4 regions of the Peribacillus sp. NPDC076916 genome follow, and region 3 is predicted to be linked to each of the others. Evidence: riboswitches for the same ligand, from Rfam matches in the RefSeq annotation. Region 3 holds a riboswitch; each other region holds the start of a gene.
What was found. Region 3 has a riboswitch for cobalamin ahead of ACQKFG_RS19690 ((2Fe-2S) ferredoxin domain-containing protein). Riboswitches for the same ligand answer to the same signal wherever they lie in the genome.

Region 1 (3,938 bases), on a different contig from region 3:
GATATCAAGAATGAATTTACAGCCCAGTTCAAATACTCGTCGCGATCGCTTTTTTTCAATGGCAGACCTTCTCTAAGTGCAGGCTCATCAACCTGAATCATTTTAATTCCAGCAGATTCCAATGCAATGACTTCCTTTTCCAAAGCGAGCGCCAGCTGATAACAAACATTCTGCCTGGAAATATCATCACGGACAAATGACCAATTCAAAATCGTAACAGGACCTGTAAGCATTCCTTTTACCGCCTTCTTCGTCAGTGATTGTGCGTAAACACTTTCCCTGACTGTCATCGGTTCGATGAAATGGATGTCGCCATAGATGACTGGTGGTTTTACGCAGCGGGATCCATAGGATTGGACCCAACCCTTTTCCAGAAAGGCGAATCCGCCTAACTTATGGCCGAAGTATTCAACCATATCCGTCCGTTCGAATTCCCCGTGAACGAGAACATCCAAACCGATTTCTTCTTGGATTTCAATCCATTTGCCGATTTCTTCGTTAACGAATGTTTCATATTGCTGAGCGGTCCAATCTCCTTTTTTGAATTTCCCGCGTGCTTGTTTAACTTCAAGTGTCTGCGGAAAGCTACCGATCGTAGTCGAAGGAAGGAAAGGCAATTTGAAAAATTCCTGTTGTTTTTGGTAACGCTCTTTAAATGGAATTTGACGGCCGGCGGTCCTGGTTTTAACCTTTTCGACTTTCGATCGTACAGTCCCATGATTCCGTGCATTCGAACTTGCTAACGTTTGAACCGTAATTTTATTGGCATCGACTTTTTCGGCGATTGCTTCAAAGCCTTGATTATTCCCTTTGACCAAGAGTGTGATTTCCTCAAGTTTCTCGTCAGCGAAAGCGAGGGCCTGTTTCACTTCTTTTGAAAGGGAGGATTCATTACGAACGGTCACTGGGACATGAAGCAGGGAACAAGAGGGCTGAAGCCAGATTTGGTCTTCGGCTACCTTTTTCTTAAGAGTCTCGATCAATTGAATTTTTTTCGATAAATCAGATAGCCAAATGTTTTTTCCGTCAATCACACCTGCAGCAAGCACTTTGTCCTTCGGGAAGCCGAATGCTACAAGATTACTTAGATTCCTCCCTTTATCATGTACAAAATCAAGACCGATTCCTTGGACTTTTAATTCGATGACTTCTTGGTAGTGTTCCACGGCATCAAAGTATGTTTGTAGCATGATGTTCAGGTTTGGTGCTGCTTCATTCAGCTTTTCATAGAGGTAAGTAACAGTTTGCATATCATCCTTGGAAATGGATGAAACAAGAGTAGGTTCATCCATTTGTACCCACTTCACGCCTTCTTGCTCCAACTCCCGCAGGATTTGCGTGTATAGGGGAAGCAAGCTCAAGATGATGCCAGGGATCTCTTGTTTATTGAAGCCTTTGGAAAGGGAGATGAAGGTATAAGGTCCGATCAACACGGGCTTCGTTTCAATCCCTAGCTTTTCCTTGGCTTCCCGATATGCTGCAAGTGGTTTATTTTCTGTTAAAGTCAGCTGTGGCAGTTTTAATTCAGGGACAATATAGTGATAGTTCGTATTGAACCATTTCGTCATTTCGGAAGCGACTTCATCATTGTTTCCGCGAGCCATTGAATAATAGACGGAAAGGGGAACGCTACCGCCTTCATAGGCTGAATAACGTTCAGGAACAAGACCGAACATGACGGACATATCGAGCATTTGATCATAGAAAGTGAAGTCGTTGACAGGAATGATATCAATGCCCCGCCGCTTCTGTTTTTGTAAGTTGCCTAAACGGATTGCTTTTAGTTGTGCCGTAAATTCCGCTTCATCGATTTTACCTGACCAGTAAGCTTCCAATGTACGTTTCCATTCACGATCTTCCCCGATTCGAGGGTAACCCAAACTACTGCTTTTCAAAATTCCCATCCTCCCAATTCATATTATTGAACAATAAAAAAAGCATCCCTAACCGTCAAAAGAGAAAGTTAGAAATGCTTAAAATAAGAGGCACGCAGAATGCCACTTACAATTATAAGGTCCCTAACACCTCCCTATCTCCCGTAGGTTAAAACAGTGTTGTTGAAATAGGCAGGTCTCCTGACTTAGGGATTATCATTAGCGGCGGGCCTTCCCGATCCGTTGATCAGTGGCATATTGGATGGCGCTAACACTCCCATTACAGTGGCGGGACCGTGCCGGAATTACACCGGACTTCCCTTTTAATCCTAATTTATAATTAGGAACCTAATTCCACATATGAAATTTTACAAAACCTGCCTTTATAAACTGTTTGCAGGTTGAAGATTTTTAAAATAAAAACTATTTTAAAAATTTAGACAACCTTAACATATCCAACCAAAAGGGTCAACATGAGATTCGGGAAAAGAATCCGTTTTTTGAGTGTGTTGGTGATGAGGATAAGGTCTGTTCCTAAAAAAGAATATATTGTTTGGACAGGGAGTATGTATAGAGGGAGTGGCGTATTGAAATGGGGCGTTGGGGATGACTTTCTACATCTTGATTGCAGGAATCATTTTTTGCATGGTGATGAGCATTCGTACGTTATTTCTTGTTGAGTCGGGAGGAAAGAAGTTTTCTCTGGAGGATATGCTGTGGCTTGGCAATTTATATGCGACGATATTGGTTGGATTTGCACTGATTTATTTATTATACGAGCTTCAGAATCATTCGGTGATTCTTGATATGGGCAATCGGTTGGATGGCACTTTCTATGAACAGTTGAAGACTTCCTTTTACTTTAGTGCGATGACGATGTTTTCTGTAGGTTATGGAGATATAGCCCCGATTGGCATGGGAAGGATGATAGCTACCATTCAGGCTTTCATCGGGTATACACTGCCGGCAGCGTTCGTGATTCGGACAGTTATCGATTTGGAGCAGAAAGATAGGAAGGATAAATGAAAGTTGTGTTTCTTTCGATTATTGGGTACTCTTACCATAATGAAAGAAATGGAGGGTTCAATATGACTGTTAAAATTGGAGAAAAAGCACCTGATTTCAAACTCCCTGCAAACAATGGTGAAATGGTTTCCCTATCGGATTTTAAGGGGAAAAACATTGTTTTATATTTTTATCCAAAAGACATGACGCCAGGTTGCACGACGGAGGCCTGTGATTTCCGGGACCATAATGAGCAATTCGAGGAATTGGACGCGGTCATTATTGGTATCAGCCCAGATCCAGCGGCACGTCATGAAAAGTTCATCGAAAAGCATGGATTGCCTTTTCTGCTGCTTGCTGACGAAAATCATGAAGCGGCTGAATCATTTGATGTTTGGCAATTGAAAAAGAACTTTGGCAAGGAGTATATGGGCATTGAACGTTCAACTTTCCTGATAGATAAGGCTGGTAAGGTAGTCAAAGAATGGCGTAAAGTAAAAGTCAAAGGCCACGTCGAAGAAGCTCTTGAAACTCTTCGCGACCTCGAAAAATAAGGGACAGGCAGATGAAGGATGAGCGAATAACGAAGCTTGCAGCCAGGCTGATTCATCATTCGATACAAATACAGCCAAAAGAGAGAATCCTCATACGGGGGCATATCAACACGAAACCATTATTGAAAGAGCTGATTGATGAAATATACAGAGTGGGTGCTTATCCATATGTAGAACTCGAAGACGATGAGATAAGCCTCCACCTGTTACAAGGGAATGTGAAGGAACAACTTGACACATCTTCGCAATGGGCTCTGAAGAAATATACGGATATCGATGCAGTCATCATCATCACAGGGGAAGAAAACGAAGTGGAAATGACTGATGTTCCCATCGAGAGGCACCGTCTTCAGGGGGAGGCCATGAATTCCCCCACTCTTTTCTATGTAAACAACCGACGTTGGGTCTTACTTAATTATCCCACCAACGCATCAGCGCAAAAAGCCGGCATGCCCTTCAACACGTACCAAGACTTTCTGTTGAACGTTTGCACCATGGATTACGG
Region 2 (3,938 bases), on a different contig from region 3:
CCAGATATCCCTTTGACCTTCGAAACTTTGTCGATCATTTTCCCTTATTCCATAGCCCTTGCATTTGTTGGGCTGCTTGAATCATTATTGACAGCCCAAATAGTCGATGAGATGACTGACACAGACAGTAATAAAAATAAGGAAGCCAAAGGCCAGGGGATTTCGAATATCATTGCCGGATGCTTTGGCGGCATGGCGGGATGTGCGATGATCGGCCAATCCGGTATCAATATTAAATCAGGAGGAAGGGGGCGGCTCTCCACTTTTGTAGCTGGCGCATTTCTTATGGTATTAATCGTGGTATTGAATGATGTCCTTATTAAAATCCCGATGGCTGCACTTGTCGCAGTCATGATCATGGTTTCAATCGGGACCTTTGACTGGTCTTCCCTAAAGAGGCTCACTAAAGCTCCAAAGTCGGATGCAGCCGTGATGATCGTGACGGTCCTCATTGTCCTTTATACACATGATTTATCAAAAGGGGTATTTGCCGGAGTGCTCTTGAGCATGATTTTCTTCTCCGCTAAAATTTCTAAAGTGGCTGTAGTGAAAACGGAAGATATTCAGGCTAAGAAAACCATTTATCATATCAGCGGGCAGGTATTTTTCGCTTCTGTCCAGGACTTTGTTTCGAAGTTCGACTTCAAGGAAAAAGCCGATTCAATCGTCATCGACTTTTCCCATTCTAAAATCTGGGATGCTTCAGCAGTTGGTGCTGTTGATACGGTTATCCTTAAATATCAGCTTCTGGGAATACCTGTCCAAGTGCAAGGACTGGATGAAGAAAGTTCGTTATTGCTTGAAAAACTCGCCACATCAGAAAGTAAAATATCTTGAAGAAGTAAGTTTTGTTGAATAGAAACTTTTCAAACCGACAAAATAGATAACATGAATTATTTCCTTTTGAAAGGGGCGAAAAGCATGACACCCGAGCAGGATTATACAGCTGCAAATCTGTCACCGGATTTATTGAATGAACTGAAAAGCTTTGAAAACAGACTTGGCGAGGAAGCCAACAAAGAACTGATTGTCATTGCCTATGAAAAAGAAAAGGAAGCTTTGAATTAAGAAAAAAGACTCAACCACACTTAATGGTGGTTGAGTCTTTTTTTGCATATACAGAAAAAGGATGTCCATGTTTTTAATGAACACCCCCTTTTCCTGTATTATTTGCTGAATACGTCCGTTAAGATCGGCACGATTTGTTTTTTACGAGATACAACGCCTTCTAAGACGGCGATGTTATTGTTTAATGAAACGTCGTATGCTTTTTCCACTGCATAAGCTGCTTTACCAAGCGCCAAGGCAGCAGAGTCATTAGTCAAGATATCCGTTACGACAAATAGGAATAAGTCCAATTCTTTCTCAGCGATGACCTCTCCAATCGCCGCTTCCAATTCTGCTTGCTTAGCAAGGACTTCGTTCGGATCTACAGCATTGACCTGTGCTATCTCCACTTTAGCCATCCCCATGGAGAATTCCTTTGCATCAAGCGTGATAAGCTGGGCAATCGTTTTGTCGCTCAAGTCAGCTCCGGCTTTCAACATTTCCAAGCCGTATGTTTCAGCGTCGACTCCCGCAATGGCAGCCAGTTCCATTGCTGCTGCAACGTCTTGCTCCGTGCATGTAGGAGATTTGAACAATAACGAATCGGAAATGATGGCAGACAACATAAGACCTGCGATTGCTTTAGGGACTTCGATGCCATTTTCTTTATAAATTTTATTTAAAATGGTTGCAGTACAGCCAACTGGTTCCGCCCGGTAATATAGTGGATCGCTTGTTTCAAAGTTAGCGATACGGTGATGGTCGATAACTTCCAACACACGGACTTGGTCAATATCTTCAGCACTTTGCTGGCGTTCGTTATGATCGACCAGGATTACACCTTCAGCCTCCCCTGCGACTTTTTCCACAAGGCGGGGAGCTTCGAATTTGAATTGGTCCAATGCATATTGGGTTTCACCATTCACTTCACCCAGACGAACTGGTTCAGCGTTGATACCTAACTGCTTTTTCAGGTCTGCATAAGCGATTGCTGAACAGATTGTGTCTGTATCCGGGTTTTTATGTCCAAAAACTAATACTTTTTCCAAGATTTTATCCCCTTTTTCTTAAATATTTTTCCGCGAATCCCCTCATCGCAATAAGGGAGAGCCACCTTCACTAGACAATTTATTTTAACACAAAATCGCCTAAAATCAGCGCTTGAATTACCCATTCCCCAATAAATTCTTTCATTCCTTCGCACTCTGCCCTCACTTTGTCAATAGATAAGGGTTGGTTTTTTTCAAATATATTAGTTGAATTATCATCGTATATGGCTTACGATAATATAAGCAGAAATACTAGATATTGATTACATAAACATTACCAATAACTATATATAGAATTTTTTACAATCCAAGGTGCCAGTGATGGCTGAAAAGGGAATCCGGTGTAAACCCGGAACTGTCCCCGCAACTGTAAATGTGACGAAATGAGAAACCCACTGTATAGCTCTCTATACGGGAAGGACTCAAAGTAGGATGATCATGAGTCAGGAGACCTGCCTTGAATTTTTCACGTTTCTTATTCTTCGGGGATTGAGATGATGAAACGATAGTTTAACGGCTATTTTTTCATGGCTCTTTTATTCTATCGTTTGATCCGCTCAATTCATTGGGCGGTTTTTTTATTTTAGAAGAAAGTCAACAAGGAGGATTATTAATGACTCAAACATATAACTCTACCATAAGTGAAAATGACACAGAAGCGAAGTCCATCCAGCTCGAGATGTTATCAAAGGAATTCGAAGGCCATCTCGATATGGAAAAGTTCAAAAAGCGTTTTACAAAATGGCTAGATCGCAAAAGTGACTCAACCGAAGAACAGGCATCAAAAAAACTGATTCAGCTCGCTCTTGAAAGTGTGGATATCGATGCTCCGGATTGGACGTTCGTTGCTGCAGCAGAACTGTTGAATACAATGTATAGGGATGCACAAGCCAATCGAGGCTATGAAGGCATGAGTTATGGCCCATTCTATGAGCTGATCGCGGAACTCTCCCAGCTTTCAGAAGGTCAGCGTTATCCTATTTATAAATCGGAACTGCTATCTTCATATACGAAAGCGGAAATTGAGGAATTGGGTTCGGTGATCGATCCGGAAAAAGATAAATTATTCTCGTACATAGGCATCTACTTATTGAACGACCGCTATCTGGCCCGCCCTCAAAAGGACAAGGTCTACGAACTGCCACAAGAACGTTTCATGATCATCGCGATGGAAATCATGCGATTGGAAAAAACGGAGCACCGCCTGCAACTTATTAAAGAAGCATACTGGGCCATGTCCAATCTTTATATGACCGTTGCGACTCCTACACTCTCCAATTCAGGTAAAACACATGGACAATTAAGCTCCTGCTTTATCGACGCAATTGAAGATTCCATTGACGGAATCTACCTATCAAACTACGATGCAGCAAAAGTATCTAAATTTGGCGGCGGAGTAGGTCTTTACGTCGGTAAGGTTCGATCGCTTGGTTCTGATATCCGGGGTTTCTCTGGAAACAGTTCCGGCACGACTCCCTGGATTCGACTATTCAACCAGACAGCTGTAAGTGTCGATCAATTGGGGCAACGTAAAGGTGCCATCGCGATTTACTTGGATGCCTGGCATAAAGATATCATGAGCTTCCTCGATTTAAAGACACAAAACGGGGATGACAGATTAAAAGCCCATGATATTTTTACAGGCGTATGCATACCCGATTTATTCATGGAAGCTGTACGCGACAGAAAAGAATGGTATCTTTTCGATCCGCATACCGTTAAGCAAACCCTTGGATTTTCACTTGAAGATCTTTATGACGAGAAGAAAGGCGAAGGAAGCTTCAGGAATCATTATGCACTTGCTGTCGAGGCCGCAGAAAATGGCACACTTCCAAACTATAG
Region 3 (3,938 bases):
AATAGGCATATTTATCAATGAGTAACATGCTTCGATTTTCCGGGAATTTCCTGTTTGGTTTGTTTATTCCGTTGTCTCGTTACACCTATGAAATAACCAATGAAACCGGCTCCGATTGCAGCTTGCAGCGCAAATAATAAACTTTCGGTTTCCGCACCTGGCGGCTCCCAAATACTGTTGAACCATGGTTTGTATTCCGGCTGGATTTTGGTGATGGCTTTTTCAGCTTCTCCATCGGCACCGCCAAATTCCGTTCCTTGTTGGGTGAGTAACGGTATGGTAGCAAGAACGACGACCAGGAAAAGCAACAGTAAACTTTTTTTCATGTTAACGGGCCTCCTTAGATAAAACTCGCAGCAATTTCAATTCGCCTAGATTGTATTTTTTTAAGAAATTCATCACGACGACTGTCAATAACCCCTCACTGATTGCCAAGGGAATTTGGGTCAGGGCAAAAATCCCTGCAAATTTACTGAAAGAGGCCATGAACCCTCCTACCTCGGATGGAAAAGCAAGAGCAAGTTGAATGGAAGTTACCACATAGGTTCCCAAATCTCCAAAAGCAGCAGCCAAGAACACGGAAAATGAAAAGGACCAACCTAATTTAGTTGCGCCCTTGAAGACGAAGTAAGCAATGAGCGGTCCGCAAACGGCCATGGAAAATGCATTGGCCCCTAATGTCGTCAATCCTCCGTGAGCCAGTAAAACGGCTTGAAATAACAGAACGATGGAGCCAACGACACTCATGGCCAATGGTCCGAATAAAATGGAGCCCAAACCAACTCCGGTAGGGTGTGACGAACTTCCGGTAACGGAAGGAATCTTTAGGGCAGATAAAATGAATACAAATGCACCCGATAAGCCAAGCATCATTTTTGTTTCTGGGTTTTCCCTTACTTTGGATCTAATGGACCGGTAACCCAGGATTAAAAATGGAAGCGTCACGGCCCACCAGAATATAGCCCATTCAATGGGTAAAAAGCCCTCCATGATATGCATGGCCATTGCCCGTTTTGGAACGAAAAGCAGTAAAATGACAAAATAAATGGTCTTCCAATTGGTTCTTTTCATTCTTTCTCCTTTCAAAACTTTTAATTTTTCTGATCAATCTTGAGAAGAAAGGCGCGCCCAACATAAAAAGCACTTCTCTCAAAGGAAAGAAGTGCGTAATGAACAGGAATTTTGCAGCATAAACCAACCATGGGCCTTTCTGCCTGATCCGCACACCCATCCTCGTAGGTTGAAACAGTTTCACGCTTCATGGCAGGTCTCCTGGCTTTGGTTCATCATCCCATTACATCCTTCCCATCTCATTTGACAGTGGAATAGTTAAAGTAATAGGACTCCCCTTTACAGTGGCGGGACCGCTCCGGATTTTCACCGGCTTCCCTTTTAAGCTGAATTCCGAAAAATTCAACACCATAAAACTTATGTAATTATTTAGAAAATTCTCGTATAGTGTACCATAAAGAAATAATTCCAGCTACACTATCTTTTTTTTTTTGACTAAATTTGTTGCAAGGAAAGGCTTGTTGACAGGATATACACTATTAAACTTTTCTAAACAGTCGGAATAAACTATTGAATTTTGATAAAGTTGTTATATGATAGATAAAGTTAGTTAGAAATGTATAATAAAACCAAATATTTCATTTTAAAAGTGCCCTTGTGTGAATAAGCAAGGGATAATAGGGAAATCGGTGAAAATCCGATGCAGCCCCCGCTACTGTAAACGCTGATGAAATTGTCGATAGCCACTGGCATTGTTGCCGGGAAGGGACAAGGTAAAATGAAGCGTAAGCCAGGAAACCTGCTTTTAAAATTGCATGATACTTTTCGGAGGGAAAGGTAGAAGGACTATGACGATTTTGGGAGATTGGGCATTCTTGCCTGGGGCTCCTCATCCATATAGTTTTTTTAAACCTTGACTCTTATGTTAAGGTTTTTTATTTTGCCTTTTCCCTGAACGCAGGAGGAAGAACATGACTACTTGGAACTTAATGGGTACAAATACACATCTGTTGATTTGTAATGGAAGCAGCTGTATGAAAAAGGGCGGGGAAGAAGTAACCCAGGCGATTCGCGATGAAATTACTTCCAAAGGACTGGACATGAAAATCCATACAACCAGGACACGGTGTAACGGAAGATGTAAGGATGCCTGCGTTGTGATTGCCTATCCTCAAGGAAACTGGTATCGAGTGGAGACACCTGATTTCGGTCGCCAAATTGTCAGCCATATCGATGATGGGGAGTTTGTTCCACAAATGATCTACCAATTCAATGATGGGGAAATGGCACCCAATCCAAATTTTCCTGCTCATACGGGTATTTCAAAGAACAAAGCGTGAAAGGAGATGTCTTAATGAGTACAAACGGTAAATTATTCGTCGTGGGCTTTGGACCAGGGAATTTTGAACACATTACCAAACGTGCTGTCGAAGCCCTTCAAGAAAGTGACTACATCATTGGTTATAAAACTTATGTTGAACTCATTCAGGGACTGCTTACAGATCAAACGATTATTAGTACGGGGATGACTGAAGAGGTATCACGTGCTCAGGAAGCAGTGAAACAAGCGGAGCTGGGTAAGAAAGTTGCGGTAATCTCCAGCGGGGATGCTGGAGTTTACGGGATGGCTGGGTTGGTTTATGAAGTATTGATTGAAAAAGGCTGGAAAGAAGAAACTGGAGTGGGCATTGAAGTCATTCCTGGCATTTCTGCAATAAACTCTTGTGCATCTTTACTTGGGGCACCAGTCATGCACGATTCGTGTACAATCAGCCTCAGTGATCATTTAACTCCTTGGGAACTGATCGCTAAAAGGGTTGAAGCAGCTGCAATGGCAGACTTTGTCATTGCCCTGTATAATCCGCGCAGCGGCAGGCGGACGAGACAAATTGTTGAAACACAGAACATTCTCCTTAGCTACCGTTCGCCCGATACACCTGTCGGGTTGGTGAAAAGTGCATATCGAGATAGGCAGGATATTGTCATAACCAATTTGAAAGATATGTTGAATCACGATATTGGAATGTTGACCACCGTTATTATTGGTAATTCATCCACCTTTTTATATGATGACAAAATCATCACACCAAGAGGGTATCAGAGGAAATATACTTTGAATTCGGAAAAGCAACCATTGAAGCCGCATCAGCGTCTGCAAAAAGAAGCGGAACCGTGGGCATTAGATCAAGAAGCCTTCACCGAATCCTCTGGAGGAGTTGGATTACTTACAAAAGCACCTGAAAAGAAGCCAGATTCCTTTGAAATGGCAATGGAAGCACTGTCAAGAGTCAAGGGGCAAACCGTTCAGCAATCCTTTGAGCCGATCGTTCAGCAAAAAATGGAGTCGGTATTCGAACTTGCCGTTAGTCCAGGTGTGGCGAATAAACAATTCACTCCCAAACAAATGATGACACTTGCGGAAGTTGTCGGGGAAAAGGGCACGATGGAATACACGCCAAATCATAAAATCGTATTAAAGATTCCGACAATGGATCCGGAAGTCATTACGGGGAAATTGCAATCAGCAAACTTTCTATTATCACCGATTGGAGATGTACTGACATTAAAAGCATGTGATTTCTGTGATGGTGAAAAAACCGAATCCATTCCTTATGCGGATGAAATACATCGGGTGCTTGGCGGAATGAAAATGCCAAAGGAACTTAACATCGGTTTTAATGGGTGTGGAATGGCTTGTTATAGTGCTGTGATGGATGATATCGGGATTGTCTTTCGAAAAGGGAAGTTTGACTTATTTCTTGGAGCTAAACCGGTTGGAAGAACAGCCCATCCAGGTCAGCCTGTTGCGGAAGGCATTGAACCTGAACAGCTTGTTGAACTGATTACTGATATTGTCACGGAGTATAAGCAAAATGCCCATCCAAATGAGCGGCTTTTTAAATACTTCAAACGTTCGAAAAAGATAC
Region 4 (3,938 bases), on a different contig from region 3:
ATTCGTGATGATCCAAGATATAGCTTTAACGTGCTGGAATCATTAGAAACAGATGGACTAGAAGAAACTACAAAAAAAATGAATTCAGTAGATAATCAGAAAGACGAAAGCTTTTGGAGACAATTTGAAAAAGAGAATAAATCCTTGCATAAAATTGACTTAACAGATTACTTCAAAGTAAACGGTAAATTCCAGCCCATTATAGGTAATGTTATAATTTACCGTGACAATAGACATTTAACGAATACTTATTCTGAAAGTTTCGGACCTGTTTTTGAAGAAAAAATCAATGAGATAGGTTTAATTGAAAAGTAAGTATAGCTAATTGGAATTTGTAAATATAAACAGTGGTTATCTTCAAAATGAAAAATCTGAGTCCTGTAAAGGGCTCAGATTTTTTGATATTTATATGGCTTGATGAATTTGTGATTAAATTTGTCTAATGTCTAGTGGTCCCATGATTCACAGAAAAAACCCTGCTACGATGCAGAAAACTGCATTGTAACAGGGTTTTTGAAATTAGCGTCCCAGATAGGAATCGAACCTACGACCTACAGCTTAGGAGGCTGTCGCTCTATCCTGCTGAGCTACTGGGACATATATTTAAGTCGACGACTTATTTATTATATTTCTTATAGGCAAACTTTTCAAGCTTATAGCACATACTTATGAAAAAAATCTTCATAAATGCTCAGCAGGTCGCTATGCCCTTTTGTTTTCCTATTAATTCTTTAAATGGAATACTTTATTATCGAATAGTATTCTGATACTATTATACTAGAAAAAATTAGGGGAATGATAGTGAAAAGATATAGAGTTTTATGGATGGTGGCATTGCTGGGGATTTTAATTTTACCTGGTTGTTCACAAAGGATTGTAGAGGGTATAGGCATAAAAACGGCTGCACCGATTGCGGAAGATGACATTGAAGTGGTGGAAGCGGCCGAGAATGGGACCGGTCAGGATTTGGATGGCCAAATCGATACGGGAGACTGGATAATGGCCAAGTCCGCGGTACAGCTTCCAATCTTGATGTATCACAGCATTTCTGAAGGGAATGGACTTCGGGTTCCAATTGAGGAATTCCGAGCACAGATGGTTTGGCTTAGGGAGAATGGTTACTATACATTATCCCCTGAAGAAGCATTCCTCGTTTTAACCGAGAATCGGATGCCAAGTGAGAAGTGCGTCTGGCTTACTTTTGATGATGGCTATACAGATAACTACACGGAGGCTTTCCCGATATTAAAGGAAAATGATATGAAAGCAACTGTCTTCATGATCGGGAAGTCCATTGATAAAGGTCATCACCTGACTGAAAATCAAATGGTGGAGATGAGCAGGAATGGGATTTCGATCGAAAGCCATACTATCAACCATTTGGAGCTGAACCGCATGACGGCAGTGCAGCAAGAAGCGGAAATGGTTCAGTCGAAAGAGCTATTCGACCGTATGCTCGACCAGGACACGACAGTGCTCTCCTATCCGGTTGGCCGGTATAATGAAGAGAGTCTAGCGCTGTCAGAAGAAGCGGGATACAAGATGGCAGTCACCACCGAACCTGGGGGAGCTTCAAGGGACCAAGGGATGCATGCCCTGCATAGAGTTCGGATTTCACCCGGGTTATCAGTCGATGGGTTTGCGTCACTAATTGAAAATTCTTCAAATCATTGAAGGTGGACGGGTCATTTCGAACTTGTTCAGAAAAATCATATAATAATCGATTCTTACATGGTGTATAATGAAGGCAGTGAAAATTATATACATAAGAACGATTTGGTGTCTTAATGACTTAAAAGGGAAGTTGGTGAAATGCCAACGCGGTCCCGCCACTGTAAATGGGAGCTGACGGCTGTGTACCACTGTATGAGATATGGGAAGGTGCCGTTGACGATGACCATGAGCCAGGAGACCTGCCAAAATTCGTACACCTGTAACCTACGCGGATGGGAAGGTGTGTGGCAGACCCTAAAGAAGTCCGTAATGAAATTGTTGCCATGCAAGCACCTTCCGTTTAACGGGAGGTGCTTTTTGTTTTGGGGCATCTTCCGGGATTATTAAGTGGAAAGAAATTAAATAAAAAGATTGTGGGGAATGAAAATGAAGAAAATTTTTGGTCTGATACTGTTGATGTTGCTTGTTGCAGGCATGATGGTCGGCTGCAGTGACACTACTGATGAAGGAAAAGAAAAGCAGCAAACGAATCATGCTCAACACGAAGCTTTCCCGATTACGATTAAAGATGCAACTGGGGAAAAAGTGACGATAGAACAAAAACCGAAGAAAATCGTTTCGTTGATACCAAGTAATACGGAAGTGGTCTTTGCACTTGGTTTGGGTAAAAATGTCGTTGGTGTATCCGATAATGATAATTACCCGGAAGAAACGAAAGAAATTGAAAAAGTTGGCGGAATGGAAATGAACACGGAGCTGATTGTCTCCATGAAACCGGATCTTGTTCTTGCACATGCATCAAGTGCCCATAATTCAAATGAGGGTTTACAGCAACTTAAGGATGCTGGAATAGATGTCCTTGTAGTCAATGATGCACAAAGTTTTGACCAAGTCTATGAGTCTATTGAAATGATTGGACAGGCAACGGGAGAACATGATAAGGCAAAAGAAATCATTACGGATATGAAAACGAAGCTCAAGGACATTCAAGAAAAGGCCAAATCCATAAAGGAAGCGGATAGGAAGACCGTTTTAGTGGAAGTTTCGCCTTCACCAGAAATATACACACCAGGAAAAAATACTTTCATGAATGAGATGCTTAACATTATATCAGCGGATAATGCTGCTGCTGAATTGGACGGGTGGGCAAAAATTGATGAAGAGTCGATGATTGCTGCAAATCCGGATGTCATCATTACAACGTATGGTTACTATACGAAAGATTCAGTGAGTGAAGTGACGGGCCGAAAAGGATGGCAAGGCGTAAATGCTATTAAGAATGGCCAAGTCTTTGATGTCCATTCAGACTTGGTGACCCGTTCCGGTCCACGTTTAATAGAGGGAGTAGAGGAACTTGCCAAATCAGTCTATCCGAACCAATTTGACAACTAAATGGGCGTTTGCTTATTTGATTGCGTTGTTCATTTTGTTATTCGCGATGACGATAGGCATTTCCTTTGGTTCGGTGCCAGTACCGATTCCCGTACTTATACAAATAATCGGCAAGGAGATTTTCCATTTGCCGATTTCTGCTGATCCGGATGTGATGCTTACGAATATCGTGATGAACATCCGCCTGCCGCGCGTATTGCTTGCGGGTTTAGTCGGGGCATCACTTGCGATTGCGGGTGCGGCTTTTCAGGGACTGCTCCGGAACCCGCTCGCTGATCCTTACACATTGGGTATTTCATCAGGAGCATCGGTCGGCGCCGTATTGACAATATTCTTGAATATTTCACTGCCGTTCATCGGTTTATATACTCTTCCGGCATTGAGCATCTTATGCTCAGTGCTCACGATGCTTTGCGTACTTACTTTCGCAAAAAAAATGGATCGATCGATGAAAGTGGAAACGATCATTTTAACGGGAATCATTTTCAGCTCATTTTTAAGTGCCTTCATTTCATTGATGATTGCGCTGACGGGTGATGAATTAAGACAAATCATCGGCTGGCTGATGGGAAGCGTTTCAATGCGAGGTTGGAATTACATTGCAATCATTTTGCCGTTTTTTATCATTGGATCATTGATTTTGATCATGAATACAAGTGAATTGAATGCGATGACTTTCGGGGAAGACCGGGCAAAGCACTTAGGTGTGAATGTTAAGCGGCGGAAAATGTGGATCTTGATAGCCGGTTCGACATTGACAGGGGCAGCCGTTGCCGTTTCAGGGGCGATTGGCTTTGTAGGATTGGTCATTCCTCATTTTGTCCGAAAGATTTGGGGGCCTGACCATAAACATCTACTTCCGTTGTCATTGT

Region 1: another riboswitch for cobalamin. It lies ahead of metE (5-methyltetrahydropteroyltriglutamate--homocysteine S-methyltransferase); the one in region 3 lies ahead of ACQKFG_RS19690 ((2Fe-2S) ferredoxin domain-containing protein).
Region 2: another riboswitch for cobalamin. It lies ahead of ACQKFG_RS03480 (ribonucleoside-diphosphate reductase subunit alpha); the one in region 3 lies ahead of ACQKFG_RS19690 ((2Fe-2S) ferredoxin domain-containing protein).
Region 4: another riboswitch for cobalamin. It lies ahead of ACQKFG_RS16250 (ABC transporter substrate-binding protein); the one in region 3 lies ahead of ACQKFG_RS19690 ((2Fe-2S) ferredoxin domain-containing protein).

The regions. Positions count from the first base shown of each region.
Region 1 is NZ_JBNNIU010000005.1:4,173-8,110, reverse strand. Features, by position in the region: gene metE (5-methyltetrahydropteroyltriglutamate--homocysteine S-methyltransferase) at 1-1,904, opposite strand, end outside; cobalamin riboswitch at 2,049-2,241, opposite strand; gene ACQKFG_RS16805 (potassium channel family protein) at 2,481-2,900, shown strand; gene bcp (thioredoxin-dependent thiol peroxidase) at 2,963-3,433, shown strand; gene ACQKFG_RS16795 (aminopeptidase) at 3,445-3,938, shown strand, end outside.
Region 2 is NZ_JBNNIU010000001.1:689,313-693,250, forward strand. Features, by position in the region: gene ACQKFG_RS03465 (SulP family inorganic anion transporter) at 1-837, shown strand, start outside; gene ACQKFG_RS03470 (hypothetical protein) at 922-1,068, shown strand; gene ACQKFG_RS03475 (manganese-dependent inorganic pyrophosphatase) at 1,167-2,096, opposite strand; cobalamin riboswitch at 2,390-2,570, shown strand; gene ACQKFG_RS03480 (ribonucleoside-diphosphate reductase subunit alpha) at 2,710-3,938, shown strand, end outside.
Region 3 is NZ_JBNNIU010000007.1:115,307-119,244, reverse strand. Features, by position in the region: gene cbiQ (cobalt ECF transporter T component CbiQ) at 1-28, opposite strand, end outside; gene ACQKFG_RS19705 (energy-coupling factor ABC transporter substrate-binding protein) at 15-326, opposite strand; gene ACQKFG_RS19700 (energy-coupling factor ABC transporter permease) at 328-1,071, opposite strand; gene ACQKFG_RS19695 (hypothetical protein) at 1,092-1,262, opposite strand; cobalamin riboswitch at 1,246-1,439, opposite strand; cobalamin riboswitch at 1,642-1,832, shown strand; gene ACQKFG_RS19690 ((2Fe-2S) ferredoxin domain-containing protein) at 1,983-2,351, shown strand; gene cobJ (precorrin-3B C(17)-methyltransferase) at 2,366-3,938, shown strand, end outside.
Region 4 is NZ_JBNNIU010000004.1:509,618-513,555, reverse strand. Features, by position in the region: gene ACQKFG_RS16265 (acyltransferase family protein) at 1-315, shown strand, start outside; tRNA gene ACQKFG_RS16260 (tRNA-Arg) at 524-597, opposite strand; gene ACQKFG_RS16255 (polysaccharide deacetylase family protein) at 802-1,674, shown strand; cobalamin riboswitch at 1,763-1,935, shown strand; gene ACQKFG_RS16250 (ABC transporter substrate-binding protein) at 2,095-3,066, shown strand; gene ACQKFG_RS16245 (FecCD family ABC transporter permease) at 3,029-3,938, shown strand, end outside.